Regions from separate parts of the Micromonospora sp. NPDC005237 genome, predicted to be linked through region 1. Evidence: riboswitches for the same ligand, from Rfam matches in the RefSeq annotation. Region 1 holds a riboswitch; the other holds the start of a gene.
What was found. A riboswitch is a leader RNA that binds a small molecule or an ion and turns the genes downstream of it on or off. The one in region 1 is predicted to bind cobalamin.

Region 1 (7,972 bases):
CAACCGGACAACGCCACCGGCAACGGCGCGACGATCGCTCTGCACCTGCCGTCCGACGCCCGGACCATCTCGTTCATCGGCGCCGGCACGCAGGGCAACCAGAGCACCGCCGGCACGGTGACGTTCAGCGACGGCAGCACCGCCAGCATCCCGATCCAGTTCAGTGACTGGACGCTGGGCGGCAACGCCAACGGCACCCCGTCGTACGGCAACATCGTGGTCGCGAAGTCCGCGTACCGGCTCAGTGGCACGAGCCGCGACGGCGCACAGCCGTTCCTGTTCGCCACCACGCCGTACCAGATCCCGGCGGGTAAGACGCTGGTCTCGGTGACCCTGCCGACGCAGACCGGCGATCCCCGCTCGGCGGGCCGGATCCACGTGTTCGCCGTCGCCGACGACGGCACGCCGGCCGCCGCGCTGGCGACCACCGCCCCCGCCGACCAGAGCGTCGACGCCGGGCAGGTCCTCGCGGCGAACCTCGGGTCGGTGACCGGCGGTGTCCCCGGCGCGACCGGCTACCGCGCCCGCGTCCATTGGGGCGACGGCACGGTTCCCGACGACGTCACGGTCGGCGCGGCCGGCGCGCTGAGCGGCCAGCACACCTACGCGCGGGAGGGCACCTACACGGTGCACGTCACGGCGTGGGACACGCTGTCGAGCAGCACCACCACCTTCACCGTTACCGTCCGGCGTGCCGGGCCGCAGCCGACGCTCGCGGTGTCCGGGGCTCAGCCGGTCGTCGCCGGTGACGCGGTCACGGTCGACGGCAGCGGGTTCGCCGCCGGCGAGCGGGTGACGGTGGTTCTGGCCGCCGGCACGACGCGGAGCGTGACGGTCTCGGCGTCCGCGACGGGCACGGTCCGCGCCTCCGTCGCGACGTCGGGGGACACGACCCCGGGCCGGTACGCCGTCAGCGCCACCGGCGCGTCCTCGGGTACGCCGGCGACGGCCACCGTCCAGGTGACCGCGCGTCCGGCGGGCCCGGCCTACCAGCCGCGGGTGTCGCTGCCCACGACGTCCGGACCGCGCGGTATGTCGATCACGGTCGACGGTTCCGGGTTCGCGCCGAACGAGGCGATCACGGTCAGCGTCGGCGACGGTCGTGCGGTCGGCACGGTACGCGCGAACGGCGACGGCGTGGTCTCCGGCGCGACCGTCACCGTTCCGGATTCGGCGCAGCCGGGCGTGACCAGTGTGACGCTGTCCGGCGCCACGTCGGCGACGGCGGTGTCCCGACCGTTCACGGTCACCGGCGCGAAGTAAGCCGGGAACAACACAGTCGGGCGGGCCGTGCTTCACGGCCCGCCCGACACCCGTCCTGGGCCCGCCCGCTCTCGACCCCCAGACCCGCGCGCGTCACGCGTCGTGGTCGTGCGTCACGCGTCGTGGTCGTGCGTCGCGCTTCGTGCGTCGCGGGTCGCGCGGCCGCCGGTCTTGCGTGGCCCTGTCGCCCCGCGCGGCGGGCGAGGGCGCGTCGCCCGTGAGGCACATACCTCAGAGTCATATTCATACCTCTGCGGTATGTCGCTCACCGGTCTGTACGCCTGCCGGCAGCCCGACCCCACCGCTTCCATGCCGCCCCAAATCTGGGGCAGCTCTACAGGGGCCGTGGTCGACCTCGTCACCCGCTCGCAGGTGCCGGAGGCGCGCTCAGGCGGAGCCGCCACCGTGGGCCCTGGCCGGTGAGCCGGACGACCGCCAACGGCTCGACGTCCAGTTGCCGGTACGTCGCCAGCGGCAGTCCCAGGGCGTGCACGACCGCGACCCGGATCACGAGCGGGTGGGTGACGGCCGTGACCCGTCGGCCGAGGCCGCGCTGTTCGTCCAGCCACCGGCCGACGCGCTCGTGCAGGGCGGCGACGGACTCGCCCCCGTGCGGCGCGGCGTCCGGGGTGGACAGCCACTCGCGCAGCGCGTCGGGCTGCGCGACGCCGATCTCCTCCAGCGACCGGCCGGTCCAGTCGCCGTAGTCGCAGTCGGCCAGCGCCGTCTCCACAGCGGGCGCGAGACCGAGGGCGTACGCGGTCTGGACGGCCGCCGCCGCGGGGCTGGACAGGCAGGCGTCCGTGTCGCCCGATGATGCCCGCCGGCCCAGCACGGTGGGGGACAGGGCGAGGGCGGCGCTGCGGCCACCCTCGTCCAGTGCGTCGTCCCCGCCGAACCGGGCCCGCCGCAGGGCGGCGGTGTGACCGTGGGCGACCAGCCGCAGGCTGGTGGCGTTCACCCGGCCAGTCGTGCGTCGGTGACCGCGCGCTGCCGGTGCATCAGGGCGGCGAAGAGCAGGCCGATCCCGGTCCACAGCACCACCTGGGTGCCGAGGGAGGCGAGCCGGAAGCTCCACAGCAGCGTGGCGGGGAAGTCCCCCGGGACCTCCTGGAACGACGGCAGCACCACGTAGGCCACGCCGGTGACCAGCAGGAACCCGCCGACCGCCGCGGCGGCGCGCAGCCACACCGGCGCCTGCTCGCCGACCGACCGGTAGCCCAGCGAACCGGACCAGACCGCCACCAGGCCGAGGACCACCAGCAGCAGGTAGGTGACCGTGCGCTGGTTGATGGTGGCCGGGTCGCCGACGGCCGGCGGGTTCGGCGGGTATTTGAGGAACGGCACGATCACCGCGCCGAGCAGCGCGCCGCCGGCCAGCAGCAGGCCGGACCACCCGTCGTCAACCGTGCGCCGCCGCCGGTTCAGCAGGACGTACGCGGTGGCCAGCAGGCCACCCATCGCGGCCCCGAACAGGGCGGTGGCCAGGAACAGCCCGCCGCGCTGGCCGTTCCTGCTGACCAGAGCGTCCTCGTCGTGCTGGTGCCCCCCGGTGGCGGGTTCGGCGTGTGCCGCCGCCTCCTCGATGGCGATGGCCGCCTCGACGTGGGGTTCGCCGACGACGTAGGCGAACGTTCCGGCGAGCAGGCCGGCCACCAGGCCGGCGAGCAGCCCGCGCAGGAGAACCGTGACGAAGGTGGGTGCGGTGCTGGTGCCGCTCAGTGGCACGGGACACCGAGCAGGTGCCGGCCGTCGTGCATCAGCTCGTGCAGGTACGTCCCGCTGCGCGAGACCGCGCCCTGGTCGAAGGCGACGAGATAGGCCAGCAGGGTGAGCACGGCGACGGTGGCCAGGACCGTCCACAGGAGACGGGTCGGGGCAGCGGGGTGCGCCAGCGGCTGGCTGGACGTGGAACTGGACATGGGTGCACGAACCTCCTCGGGGATGACGCGTCCCCATCGCAAGGCTGCGGACGACCGAGCGTCCTGGCTCGCGGCCCCCGGGGTCGGGGACCGCTCACAGTGGCGCGACCGCGCCGGATTCTCACCGGCTTCCCTCGCGTCGCCGCAGATAGTGGGTCGACCGTATCGGTGCCGGTTCGGTCGGTCAAGCCGACTGCGGTGTCCGAACGCGACGCCGCCCGATGCTCGCACGTCTGCCGTCGCCGACGGATCGACGACGGCAGTCAGCGACGACCGCGACACGCCCGGACCCGACATGTGGGGTGTGACAAACCCAGTCGCCCCTATATATGGTGTCGACCGCAGCTGGTTCGGCCACTCATCCCAGAGTGGCCGAGGCAAGAGGGAACCCGGTGGAATTCCGGGACTGCCCCGCAGCGGTGAGTGGGAACGACAGCCGTCATCAGCACTGGGCCGCCACCTGGCCTGGGAAGCGACGGCCAGTAGGGGACCGGGTGAACCCCGGTCGTGCCCGCGAGTCCGAAGACCTGCCAGCGCGCCGCGTACCCGCATCCGGGTGGGCGGTGGTCCGAGGCCGCGTGGGACGGCCGACGCCTCTCGGATCCGCGCCGCCGGCGTGGCGTCCGCCGGTGTCGGTCTCCTCGTGCCGAGGGCCATCAGGTCCTCAAGCTCGCGAGGAGTGAGTGGTGACAGTTACCGAGGTAGCCGCGGCCGGCGGCGAGACGGCCCTGCGGCGTACGCCGGGGCAGGTCCGCGAACGCGGCGGCGCCAGCGAGCCGGTGGACGTGCGCAGGCTCGTCGCCGAGGTCGAGCGCTGGGCCGACGACCTGCCCGACGTCGACCCGCTGCGGGTGGCGACCCGCACGATCAGCGGCCTGTACGACGGCGCGACGACAGCCGAGCTGGACCGGCTGACCATCCAGACCGCTGCCGAGATGATCGGTACGGAGCCGCAGTACTCGCGCCTCGCCGCCCGGCTGCTGGCCAGCCACATCGACCGGGAGGTACGCCGACAGGGCGTCACCTCGTTCAGCGCGGCGATCCGGACCGGCCACGCGCAGGGGCTGATCGGAGACGAGACCGCCGCGTTCGTCGCCGCGCACGGCAGCTTGCTCGACGACGCCGTCGACGCCGACGGCGACCGCCGCTTCGAGTACTTCGGGCTGCGTACGGTCTACGACCGGTACCTGCTGCGCCACCCCACCAGCCGGCTGGTGCTGGAGAGCCCGCAGTACTGGCTGCTGCGGGTGGCCTGCGGCCTGTCCCGTACGCCGGACGAGGCGGTCGACTTCTACCGGCTGATGTCCAGCCTGGCCTACCTGCCCAGCTCACCGACGCTGTTCAACTCCGGTACCCGGCACACGCAGATGTCCTCGTGCTACCTCGTCGACTCGCCGCGCGACGAGTTGGACTCGATCTACCAGCGCTACGCCCAGGTCGCGAACCTGTCCAAGTTCGCCGGTGGCATCGGCATCGCGTACTCCCGGGTCCGGTCCCGGGGCGCGCTGATCCGCGGCACCAACGGGCAGTCCAACGGGATCGTGCCGTGGCTGCGTACGCTCGACGCGAGCGTCGCCGCGGTCAACCAGGGCGGCCGGCGCAAGGGCGCGGCCTGCGTCTACCTGGAGCCGTGGCATCCGGACATCGAGGAGTTCCTGCAACTGCGGGACAACACCGGCGAGGACGCCCGGCGTACCCACAACCTGAACCTCGCCAACTGGATCCCGGACGAGTTCATGCGCCGGGTCGAGGCCGACGAGGTGTGGTCGCTGTTCGACCCGGACGAGGTTCCCGAGCTGCCCGACCTGTGGGGGGAGCGGTTCGACGCCGCGTACCGGGCGGCCGAGGCGCAGGGCCGCTACGTGCGGCAGGTGCCGGCGCGGGAGCTGTACGGGAAGATGATGCGCACCCTGGCCCAGACCGGCAACGGCTGGATGACCTTCAAGGACGCGGCCAACCGGCTGTGCAACCAGACGGCCGAGCCGGGCAACGTGGTGCACCTGTCCAACCTGTGCACCGAGATCATCGAGGTGTCCAGCGACGCCGAGACCGCGGTGTGCAACCTCGGCTCGGTGAACGTCGCCGCCCACCTGACCGGGAGCGGCATCGACTGGCCGCGACTGCGCGCCACGGTCCGGACCGCGGTGACGTTCCTCGACCGGGTCATCGACATCAACTACTACCCGACATCGCAGGCGGCGGCGAGCAACCCCCGTTGGCGGCCGGTCGGGCTCGGGCTGATGGGCCTGCAGGACGTGTTCTTCGCACTGCGGCTGCCGTTCGACTCGCCGGCCGCGCGGGAGCTGTCCACCCGGATCAGCGAGGAGCTGTACCTGACCGCGCTGGAGACCTCCGCCGACCTGGCGCGTGAGTTCGGCGCCCATCCGGCGTACGCGCAGACCCGGGCCGCGCGGGGCCAGCTCCAACCCGACCTGTGGGGTGTCGAGGGTACGCAGACCGCGCGCTGGGCCGCGCTGCGCCAGCGGGTCGGGGAGTACGGGCTGCGCAACTCGCTGCTGGTGGCGGTCGCGCCGACCGCGACCATCGCCTCGATCGCCGGGTGTTACGAGTGCATCGAGCCGCAGGTTTCGAACCTGTTCAAGCGCGAGACCCTGTCCGGGGAGTTCCTCCAGGTCAACACGGCCCTGGTCCGCGAGCTGAAGGCGCGTGGCCTGTGGACCGAGCAGGTCCGGTCGGCGATCCGGCGCGCGGAGGGGTCGGTGCAGGACGTCGTGGAACTCCCGGCCGACGTACGGGAGCTGTTCCGCACCGCGTGGGAGCTGCCGCAGCGGGCGCTGATCGACCTGGCCGCCGCCCGCGCCCCGTTCATCGACCAGTCCCAGTCGCTGAACCTGTTCCTGGCCTCGCCCACCATCGGCAAGCTCTCCTCGATGTACCTGTACGCCTGGAAGACCGGGCTGAAGACCACCTACTACCTGCGCTCCCGTCCCGCCACGCGCATCCAGCAGGCCACCGTCACGCCCGCCGCCGTCGCCCTCGTCACGCCGTCGACGAGCGACGCCGAGGCGCTGGCCTGCTCGCTGGAGAACCCCGAGTCGTGCGAGGCGTGCCAGTGACCGCGTCCGACACCACCGCCGACACCACCGCCGACGCGAGGACCACGCACATGCTGCTCGACCCCGGGATGGATCTCACTCTCCGCCCGATGCGCTACCCGCACTTCTTCGACCGGTTCCGCGCCGCCATCCGCAACACCTGGACGGTCGAGGAGGTCGACCTGCACGCCGACCTCGCCGATCTGGACAGGCTGTCGCCGGCCGAGCGGCACCTGGTCAGCCGCCTCGTCGCGTTCTTCGCCACCGGCGACACGATCGTCGCCAACAACCTCGTGCTCAACCTGTACCAGCACGTCAACAGCCCGGAAGGCCGCCTCTACCTGTCGCGGCAGCTGTTCGAGGAGGCCGTGCACGTCCAGTTCTACCTCAACCTGCTCGACACGTACGTGCCCGACGAGACCGAGCGGTTCGCCGCCTTCGCCGCCATCGAGAACATCCCCTCGATCCGCCGCAAGGCCGAGTTCTGCTTCCGCTGGATCGACTCGCTGGGGGAGTTGCGCGAGCTGCGGACCCGGGACGACCGGCGCGCGTTCCTGCTCAACCTCATCTGCTTCGCCGCCTGCATCGAGGGATTGTTCTTCTACGGCGCGTTCGCGTACGTCTACTTCCTGCGCTCCCGCGGCCTGCTGCACGGCCTGGCCTCCGGCACCAACTGGGTCTTCCGCGACGAGTCAATGCACATGGCGTTCGCATTCGACGTGGTGGACACCGTGCGTGCCGAGGAGCCCGACCTGTTCGACGACGATCTCGCCGACCAGGTTCGCCAGATGCTCACCGAGGCCGTCGAGTGCGAGGTCCAGTTCGCCGAGGACCTGGTGGGTCAGGGCGTGCCCGGTCTCACCCTGGTGGACATGCGGGAGTATCTCCAGCACGTCGCCGACCGCCGTCTCGTCCAGCTCGGGATCGCCCCGCACTACGGGTCCGCCAACCCGTTCGCCTTCATGGAGTTGCAGGACGTCCAGGAGCTGTCCAACTTCTTCGAGCGGCGGGTGTCGGCGTACCAGGTGGGAGTGACCGGGACGGTGGCCTTCGACGACGACTTCTAGGACCCCCACCCCACCCCCTCCCCACCCCGTCGACCAGGAAGTTGCTGCTCCCCTATCGGCGTGTCAGGGGCACCAAATTCATGATCAACGTCGGCGGCGGGCGAGGTGGGGATGGGGTGGGGGTGTTCTTGGGGGTGGAGTGACCCTCAGGCGGGGGAGCAGGTCGGGGTGATGGTCGGCGGACTGGCGGTGGCGCTCGTGCTGAGGTAGCCAGCGGTGGTCGACGTTCCCGGCGCGAGCTGCCCGTTGTAGGCGGCGTTCGCGACGGTCACCTGGTTGCCCGTCTGGGTGAGGGTGCCGTTCCAGACCTGTGACACCGTCTGCCCACTGGGGAGGGTGAAGGTGACCCGCCACCCGTCGAGCGACGAGGCCCCGGAGTTGGTGACCGTGAGCCGCCCTTCGAATCCGCCCTGCCACGTGTTGACCACGGTGTTGGTCACCGCGCAGGACTGCCCAGCCGGGACCGTCGGCGTCGGCGTCGGCGTCGGCGTGGGGGTGGGCGTCGGCGTCGGGGTGGGCGTCGGCGTCGACGTCGCGGTGGGGGTCGGGGTGGGCGTCGTGGTGCCGCCGGCCTGGAACTGCCACCAGTTGAAGTTGAACAGGTTGCCGCTGCCGCCGGTGAAGCGCAGGTACAGGTCCTGAGTCCCGGTGGCGCCGCTGACCG
Region 2 (7,972 bases), on a different contig from region 1:
CGGGGTCGCAGCCGAAGCGGCAGCCGGCGACCCGGTGGACCGGGGGCAGCAACGCGGCGAGCGCCCGGACGGCGGTGGACTTGGCGGTGCCCTTCTCGCCGCGCACGAGGACCCCGCCGATCGCCGGGGAGACAGCGTTGAGCAGCAGCGCCAACCGCATGTCGGCCATGCCGAGCACCGCGCTGAACGGGTAGGTGATCATGCCCGGTCCTCCAGGTCGCCCTCGCTGGCCAGGTACGTGTCACGGAGTCGGTCCAGGGTGGCCGGCTCGGGTTTGGCCCACAGCCCCCGGTCGGCGGCCTCCAGCAGCCGCTCGGTGATGCCGCGCAGCGCCCACGGGTTGGACTGCTCCAGGAACTCCCGGGTCGTGTCGTCGAAGAGGTACGCGGCGGCCAGGTGCTCGTACATCCAGTCGTCGACCACGCCGGCCGTGGCGTCGTAGCCGAACAGGTAGTCCACGGTGGCCGCCAGCTCGAACGCGCCCTTGTAGCCGTGCCGGCGCATCGCCGCGATCCACTTCGGGTTGACGACCCGGGCCCGGAACACCCGCCGGGTCTCCTCGCCCAGCGTGCGGGTGCGCACGTCGTGCGGCATCGCCGAGTCACCCACGTACGCCTGCGGCGACGATCCGGTGAGGTGACGGACCATCGCCACCATCCCGCCGTGGTATTGGAAGTAGTCGTCCGAGTCGACGATGTCGTGCTCGCGGGTGTCCTGGTTCTTCACCGCCACCGCGATCCGCGCGAACGAGCGTTCCATGTCGGCGCGCGCCTCCCGCCCGTCCAGGCCCCGGCCGTACGCGTAGCCGCCCCACACCGCGTACACCTCGGCGAGGTCGGCGTCGCTGCGCCAGGTCCGCGCGTCGATCAGCGGCAGCAGGCCCGCGCCGTACGCCCCGGGCTTGGAGCCGAAGATCCGGGCGGTGGCCCGCCGCTCGTCGCCGTGTTCGGCGAGGTCGGCGGCGACGTGCGCCCGCACGTAGTTCTCCTCGTCCGGCTCGTCCAGCGCGGCGACCCGCCGTACGGCGTCGTCGAGCAGCGCCACGACGTGCGGGAACGCGTCGCGGAAGAAGCCGGAGATGCGCACGGTCACGTCGACGCGGGGCCGGCCCAGCTCGGCGGTCGGCACCACGTCGATGCCGGTGACCCGCCGGGACCGGTCGTCCCACACCGGGCGGCAGCCCAGCAGCGCGAGCACCTCGGCGATGTCGTCGCCCTGGGTGCGCATGGCGCTGGTGCCCCACACGGTCAACCCCACCGAGCGGGGGTACGTGCCGGTGTCGGCGAGGTGCCGGGCCAGCAGCGAGTCCGCGAGGGCCACCCCGACGTCCCAGGCGTTGCGGCTGGGGATGGCCTTCGGGTCGACCGAGTAGAAGTTGCGGCCGGTGGGCAGCACGTTGACCAGGCCCCGGGTGGGTGAACCGGACGGTCCGGGCGGCACGAACCGCCCGTCGAGCGCCCCGAGGGTGTGGGTCAGCTCGTCGGTGGTGCGCGCCAGCCGGGGCACCAGTTCGGTGGCGGCGAAGCGCAGCACCGCGACGACGTCCGGGATCGGCTGCCCGGTCACCTCGGCGACCACCGCGTTGACGGCCTCGGCGTCCCAGCCGAGCGTCTCCATCCCGATGACCAACCTCCGGGCGAGCGCCTCGATGAGGTCGACGGCGTCGGCGGCCGTGCCGGCCGGCCCGTCCACCACGTCGGTCAACGCCGTGGGCACCGCCAGTCGTTCGCCCGGTGCCGCCAGCAGTTCCTGCTCGTCGAGGCCGTACGCGGCGGCGAGGGCCTGTCGCAGGCCGGGCAGGGCGTGGTTGCCGCCCCAGATCTGGGGTGCGCGCAGCACCGCGAGGACCAGGTTGACCCGCGGTTCGCCGACGGGCGCGTCGGCGAGGATGTGCAGGCCGTCGCGGATCTGCACGTCCTTGACCTCACAGAGGTACCCGTCGAGGTGCAGCACGAAGTCGTCGAAGTCGTCGGCGTCGGGCATCGCCTCGGCGTGCAGGTCGTGATGCAGCTCGGCGGCGCGCACCAGGTCCCAGATCTGCGCCCGCACGGTCGGCACCTTGGCCGGGTCGAGGGCCTGCACGGTGGCGTACTCGTCGAGCAGTTGCTCCAGCTTGGCCAGGTCGCCGTAGGTCTCGGCGCGGGCCATCGGCGGCACCAGGTGGTCGATCACCACGGCGTGTGCGCGCCGCTTGGCCTGGGTGCCCTCGCCGGGGTCGTTGACGATGAACGGGTAGACCAGCGGCAGGTCACCGAGGACCGCGTCGGGCGCGCAGTCGGCCGCCAGGCCGAGGCCCTTGCCGGGTAGCCACTCCAGGGTGCCGTGCTTGCCCAGGTGCACCACGGCGTCCGCGCCGAAGCCGCCGTCCGCGACGGGCGCGGCCAGCCAGCGGTACGCGGCCAGGTAGTGGTGGCTCGGCGGCAGGTCCGGGTCGTGGTAGATGGCGATCGGGTTCTCCCCGAAGCCACGCGGCGGCTGGATCAGCAGCACCACGTTGCCGAAGCGCAGCCCGGCGAGCACGAGATCCCCGCCGTCGGTGTAGAGCTCGCCGGGCGGCTCACCCCAGTGCTCCCGCATCCGCTCACGCAGCTCGGCCGGTACCTGGTCGAACCACCGCCGATAGGTCTCGCCGGGCACCCGGGCCTCGGCGGCGGCCAACTGCTCCGGGGTGAGCCACTCCACGTCGTGCCCACCGGCGGCGATCAGGGCGTGGATCAGCGCATCGCCGTCGTCGGGCGGCGGCGCGTCCCCCAGGTGGTAACCCGCCTCGGCCAGTGCGGCGAGCAGCCGGACCGCCGAGACGGGGGTGTCCAGCCCGACGGCGTTGCCGACCCGGGAGTGCTTGGTGGGGTACGAGCTGAGCACGACGGCGACCCGCTTGTCGGCGTTGGGCACGTACCGCAGCCGGGCGTGACGTACCGCGATGCCGGCCACCCGGGCGGCCCGCTCGGGGTCGGCGGCGTAGACCGAGAGGCCGTCCGCGTCGATCCGCTTGAACGAGAACGGCACGGTGACGATCCGTCCGTCGAACTCGGGGATGGCCACCTGCATCGCCGCGTCCAACGGGGACAGCCCGGCGTCGCTGCCGGCCCACTGCTCCCTGGTGCTGGTCAGGCAGAGCGCCTGAATGACGGGCACGTCCAGGGCGGCGAGCGCGCCGACGTCCCACGCGTCCTCGTCGCCGCCCCCGGACGCGTCGGCGGCGACCGCGCCGCCGGCCGCGAGCACGGTGACCAGCAGCGCGTCACAGCGGGCAAACAGCCCGAGCGGGCCCGCGCCCGTGGTCAGGCCCCGCAGCGAGCCACAGAAGATCGGCAGCGGGTTGCCCCCGGCCTCCCGCACGGCCTCGGCCAGGACGTCGACGAAGGCGGTGTTGCCGGCGAGGGCGTGCGCCCGGTAGAAGACGATCCCCACGGTGGGCCGCCGCGGGTCGGTCGGGTGGTCGCCGTGTACGCCGTACGCCGGGGTCGGCGCGGGCGGGGCGAACCCCTCGCCGGTGAGCAGCACCGTGTCGCAGAGGAACCGGGCCAGGTGCCCGAGGTTGTCCGGCCCGCCCTCCACCAGGTAGGCCAGCGCCTGGGTGACCACTCCGGACGGCACCGTGGAGATCGCCATCAGCTCCGCGTCGGGCACCGCCTCACCGCCGAGCACGACCGTCGGCACGCCGGTGGCGAGCACCGCGGCGAGGCCGTCCGGCCACGCCTGCCGACCCCCGAGCAGGCGTACGACGGCGAGGTCGACCCCGTCGAGCAGGGCGGGCACCTCGTCGGCCGCCACCCGCGCCGGGTTGGCGAGCCGGTAGTCGGCGTCACTGGCGCGGGCGGCCAGCAGGTCGGTGTCGGCGGTGGAGAGCAGCAGAACGCGCACGGCAGGCTCCGGACGGTAACGTCGGCACGCTCGCGAGAGCGGCCTGGCGACGTGGGATGGGCGCAGGGTTCAGCGGAGGCCGCGATCCGGCCGGCTCAGCGGCCTGCGGCCGGGAGCGACGGGCGGCGCGGTCCGGAACTCAGCGGTGAACGGAGTCGATGCCGATCGCGGCGGCGGCACGGCCGCGGTGCGCAGGACGGCAGCAGCCGTCGATGATGGAGACGCCAAGCGTCATCGGGTCCTCCTCGGGTGTCCACGCCCTGGGGTACGTCCCGACGGCCGAAGTATCCTGGCTTCCGGATCGACGCTCTCCCCCGGCCTTCCAACCGCAGACACACGGCCGTGACTCACGAGGGGGGATCGCTCCCCGGTGACAGTGGCGGGACCGCGTCGGATTCGCACCGACTTCCTTCACTGCCGTCAGGCCGCGAATGCTGCCACACCCCTGCGCTGCGGGTCAACGCTGCTCCGGCCCGACGAACGGGCGTGCGTCACCGAGCCTCAACTCTCGACGCGACAGCGGATCACCCGACCTCGATGCCCCGGATCAATGCCCGACATCCTTTGCTCTGCTTCCCTATACGCAACGGGAATGGGGCGTCACTGGCGCTTATTGGTAAGCAGAGCAAAGGATCGGCGGAGCACTCTGGCTCGCGCCGCTGGCCCGGCGGTGGTGGCTTCTGGGCGGAGGAGTCTCAGCGGGCGTGGCGCTCCGGGTGTGCCCGATTCCACACCCGCATCCGCTCCGGGTAGCCGGTGCGGGCCGCCTCGTACAGCGGCACCGCGTGCTTGCGGGCGATGGCGCCCGCCGCGCGGGGTGTGCCGGTGCGGCGGCGGATCCATTCGCCGTCGTGGGCGATCGCCACCACTGTGGTGTCGGTGGCGGTGGTCTCCGGCTCCAGGTAGAACTCCACTCCCCGCCGGCTGGCGACGAACGACTCCAGCGCGGCGAGATCGTCCCGGGTGGCCTCGCGGTCCAGCTTCGTTGGGGTCGCCTCGGTGCCCCGTGACCGCCGGTTGAACCAGCCCATGCCCAGCCCCTCTCCTCGGACGCCACTCCAGTTCAGCACCGATTCCTGGCAATACGCTGCACGCCAGCTGGGAGAAATCTGACTCGGCGGAGCGCGGACGGAACCGCTGGAGCGGGCGTACCGAACGGAAGCCCTGAAAGCGGGGGACAACACTCCCCGCCATATCCAACATATACCGCATGGGGGGACTTGCGGCAAGGCCCCAGGTGTACCGCAGAATTGCCCGTCCAAGGCCAGGACCTGCGGAAACGGGAGCCAATACATGCACAACTCGTCGGCGGCGGCCAGCGCGTTCGACCTTCCCGACAACCTCGCCGCCAAGGCCGACCCGGCGCTGATCGACCGTGACGAGCAGCACTTCGCCGTCATCGCGGCGAGCCTGGAGCAGTCGATCGCCGAGCTGTCCGACCGCCTCGACGCCGAGCGCCGGGCACCCGCCGGCAAGGGCCGCCAGGCGGTAGTCCGGGACGAGGAGATCCGCCGGCTGACCGCTCGCCTGCGCGCCCTGCGGCGCTTCGGTCTGGACCTGTGCCTCGGGCGCATCGTCAGCGCGGACGACCCCGAGCCGGTCTACATCGGACGCTTCGGCCTCACCGACGGCAACGGTCGGCGGCTGCTGCTCGACTGGCGCTCCCCGGCGGCCGAGCCGTTCTTCGGGGCGACCCACGCCAACCCGATGGGCCTGGCGAGCCGGCGTCGGTACCGCTGGACGCTCGGCCGGATCAGCGACTACTGGGACGAGGTGTTCACCCCGGACGGGTTCGAGGGGCACGCGGCGCTGGACGACCAGTCCGCGTTCATCGCCAGCCTCGGCGGCAACCGGTCGGCCCGGATGCGCGACGTGCTCGGCACCATCCAGGCCGACCAGGACGCCATCATCCGGGCCGGATCGCGCGGCGCTCTCGTCGTCGACGGCGGTCCGGGCACGGGCAAGACCGTCGTGGCCCTGCACCGCACCGCGTACCTGCTCTACTCCGACCCCCGCCTCGGGCACCGGCGCGGCGGGGTGCTGTTCGTCGGGCCGCACGAGCCCTACCTGGCGTACGTCGCCGACGTTCTGCCCAGCCTCGGCGAGGAGGACGTGCAGACCTGCACCCTGCGCGACCTCGTACCCCAGGGCGCCGCGGCGACGGTCGAGGCCGATCCGGACGTGGCCCGCCTGAAGTCCTCGGCGGACCTGGTCCGGGCGATCGAGGCGGCCGTGCGGTTCTACGAGGAGCCGCCGACCACGGCGATGACGGTCACGGCCGGCGACACCGACGTGCGGCTGAGCGCGGACGACTGGGCCCAGGCGTTCGAGGCGCCCGGACCCGGCACCCCGCACAACGAGGCGCGGGACGAGATCTGGGAGGAGCTGCTGGCGATCCTGCTCGGGAGGTACGACGGCGACGAGTCGGACGACCTGGTACGCGGGTCGCTGCTGCGCAACCGGGACCTGCGTACGGCGTTCAACCGCGCCTGGCCGCTGCTCGAGGCGACCGACATCGTCGCCGACCTGTGGTCGGTACCCGCCTATCTGCGCAGGTGCGCCCCCTGGCTCGGCCCCGAGGACATCCGCCGGCTCCAACGCGTCGACGCCCGCGCCTGGACGGTGTCCGACCTGCCGCTGCTGGACGCGGCACGGCAGCGGCTCGGCGACCCGGAGGCGTCCCGGCGTACGCGCCGCCACGAGGCCGCCATCGCCGCCGAACGCGCGCGCATGGCGACGGTCGTCGACGAGCTGATCGAGGCTCACGCGTACGACGACGGTGAGGGTGTGCTGTCGAGCCTGCGCCAACTGGACCTGCAGGACGCGCTGGTCGACGAGGCCGTACTCCCCAGCGCCGACGCGGATCTGCTGGCCGGCCCGTTCGCGCACATCGTCGTGGACGAGGCGCAGGAGCTGACCGACGCGCAGTGGCAGATGCTGCTGTCGCGCTGCCCGGCGCGCAGCTTCACCATCGTCGGGGACCGCGCCCAGGCCCGGCACGGGTTCACGGAGTCGTGGCCGGAACGACTGAGGCGCATCGGCCTCGACCGGGTCACCCTGACCTCGCTGAGCATCAACTACCGGACGCCACGGGAGGTCATGGAGCAGGCCGAGCCGGTCATCCGCGCCGTGCTCCCGGACGCGAACGTGCCGACCTCGATCCGCGGCAACGGGATTCCGGTGATCCACGGGTCGGTGCGCGAGCTGGACGCGATCGTCGACGGCTGGCTCGCGGAGCACGCCGACGGGATCGCCTGCGTCATCGGCGAGCCCACCTTCCGGCCGGCGACGAATCGCGTCCGGTCGCTGAGCCCGGAACTGTCCAAGGGGCTGGAGTTCGACCTGGTCGTCCTCGTCGACCCGGAGACGTTCGGCGAGGGCATCCAGGGTGCGGTCGACCGGTACGTCGCGATGACCCGCGCGACCCAGCGACTCGTCGTCCTCACCGGCTCCTGACCTCATAGGCTGCCGGGCGTGTCGACGAACGTGCGGGAGGCGGCGGCGCACAACAACGCGCAATGGTGCGACGCCGTGTGCGCCAGCCACGGGCTGGCCGGCCGGATCGACGCCGAGGCGTGGTCGGTGCCCCGCCGCTCCCCACCCTGGTATCCGGACGCGGTCACCCTGCGCCCCGACGTCGACCCCGAGACGCTGCTGGCGCGGATCGACGTCGGGCCCGGCGCGTCGGTGAAGGACAGCTTCGCCGACCTCGACCTCTCGGCGTACGGGTTCCGGGTGCTCTTCGACGCGCAGTGGATCCACCGCCCGTCGACCGACCCGCCGGCCGGCCCGCCGCTCACGCCGGTCACCACTCCGGAAGGGCTGGCGGCCTGGGCGAGCGCGCACGGCGGCGGGGAACTGTTTCGCCCGGCGCTGCTGGCCGACCCGCGCATCCGGGTGCTGGCCCGCCATGACGAGCGGGGCGCTGTCGTCGGCGGGGCGGTGGTCAGCGGCGACGACCCGGCCGGCGTCTCCAACCTGTTCACCCACACCGACGACCCGGACGAGATCTGGCAGGCGATCCCCGCCACCCTGCCCGGCGTACCCCTGGTCGGCTACGAGACCACCCCCGACCTACCACCCGCCCGCCGAGCCGGCTTCCTCC

Region 2: another riboswitch for cobalamin. It lies ahead of cobN (cobaltochelatase subunit CobN); the one in region 1 lies ahead of ABZT87_RS17825 (ribonucleoside-diphosphate reductase subunit alpha).

What each region holds. Positions count from the first base shown of each region.
Region 1 is NZ_JBEXHJ010000006.1:125,308-133,279, forward strand. Features, by position in the region: gene ABZT87_RS17805 (GH92 family glycosyl hydrolase) at 1-1,263, shown strand, start outside; gene ABZT87_RS17810 (histidine phosphatase family protein) at 1,622-2,224, opposite strand; gene ABZT87_RS17815 (CbtA family protein) at 2,221-2,991, opposite strand; gene ABZT87_RS17820 (CbtB domain-containing protein) at 2,982-3,185, opposite strand; cobalamin riboswitch at 3,244-3,318, opposite strand; cobalamin riboswitch at 3,515-3,735, shown strand; gene ABZT87_RS17825 (ribonucleoside-diphosphate reductase subunit alpha) at 3,872-6,262, shown strand; gene ABZT87_RS17830 (ribonucleotide-diphosphate reductase subunit beta) at 6,313-7,308, shown strand; gene ABZT87_RS17835 (family 43 glycosylhydrolase) at 7,455-7,972, opposite strand, start outside.
Region 2 is NZ_JBEXHJ010000007.1:156,370-164,341, forward strand. Features, by position in the region: gene ABZT87_RS20335 (VWA domain-containing protein) at 1-202, opposite strand, end outside; gene cobN (cobaltochelatase subunit CobN) at 199-3,867, opposite strand; cobalamin riboswitch at 4,150-4,279, opposite strand; gene ABZT87_RS20345 (hypothetical protein) at 4,563-4,898, opposite strand; gene helR (RNA polymerase recycling motor ATPase HelR) at 5,161-7,323, shown strand; gene ABZT87_RS20355 (hypothetical protein) at 7,342-7,972, shown strand, end outside.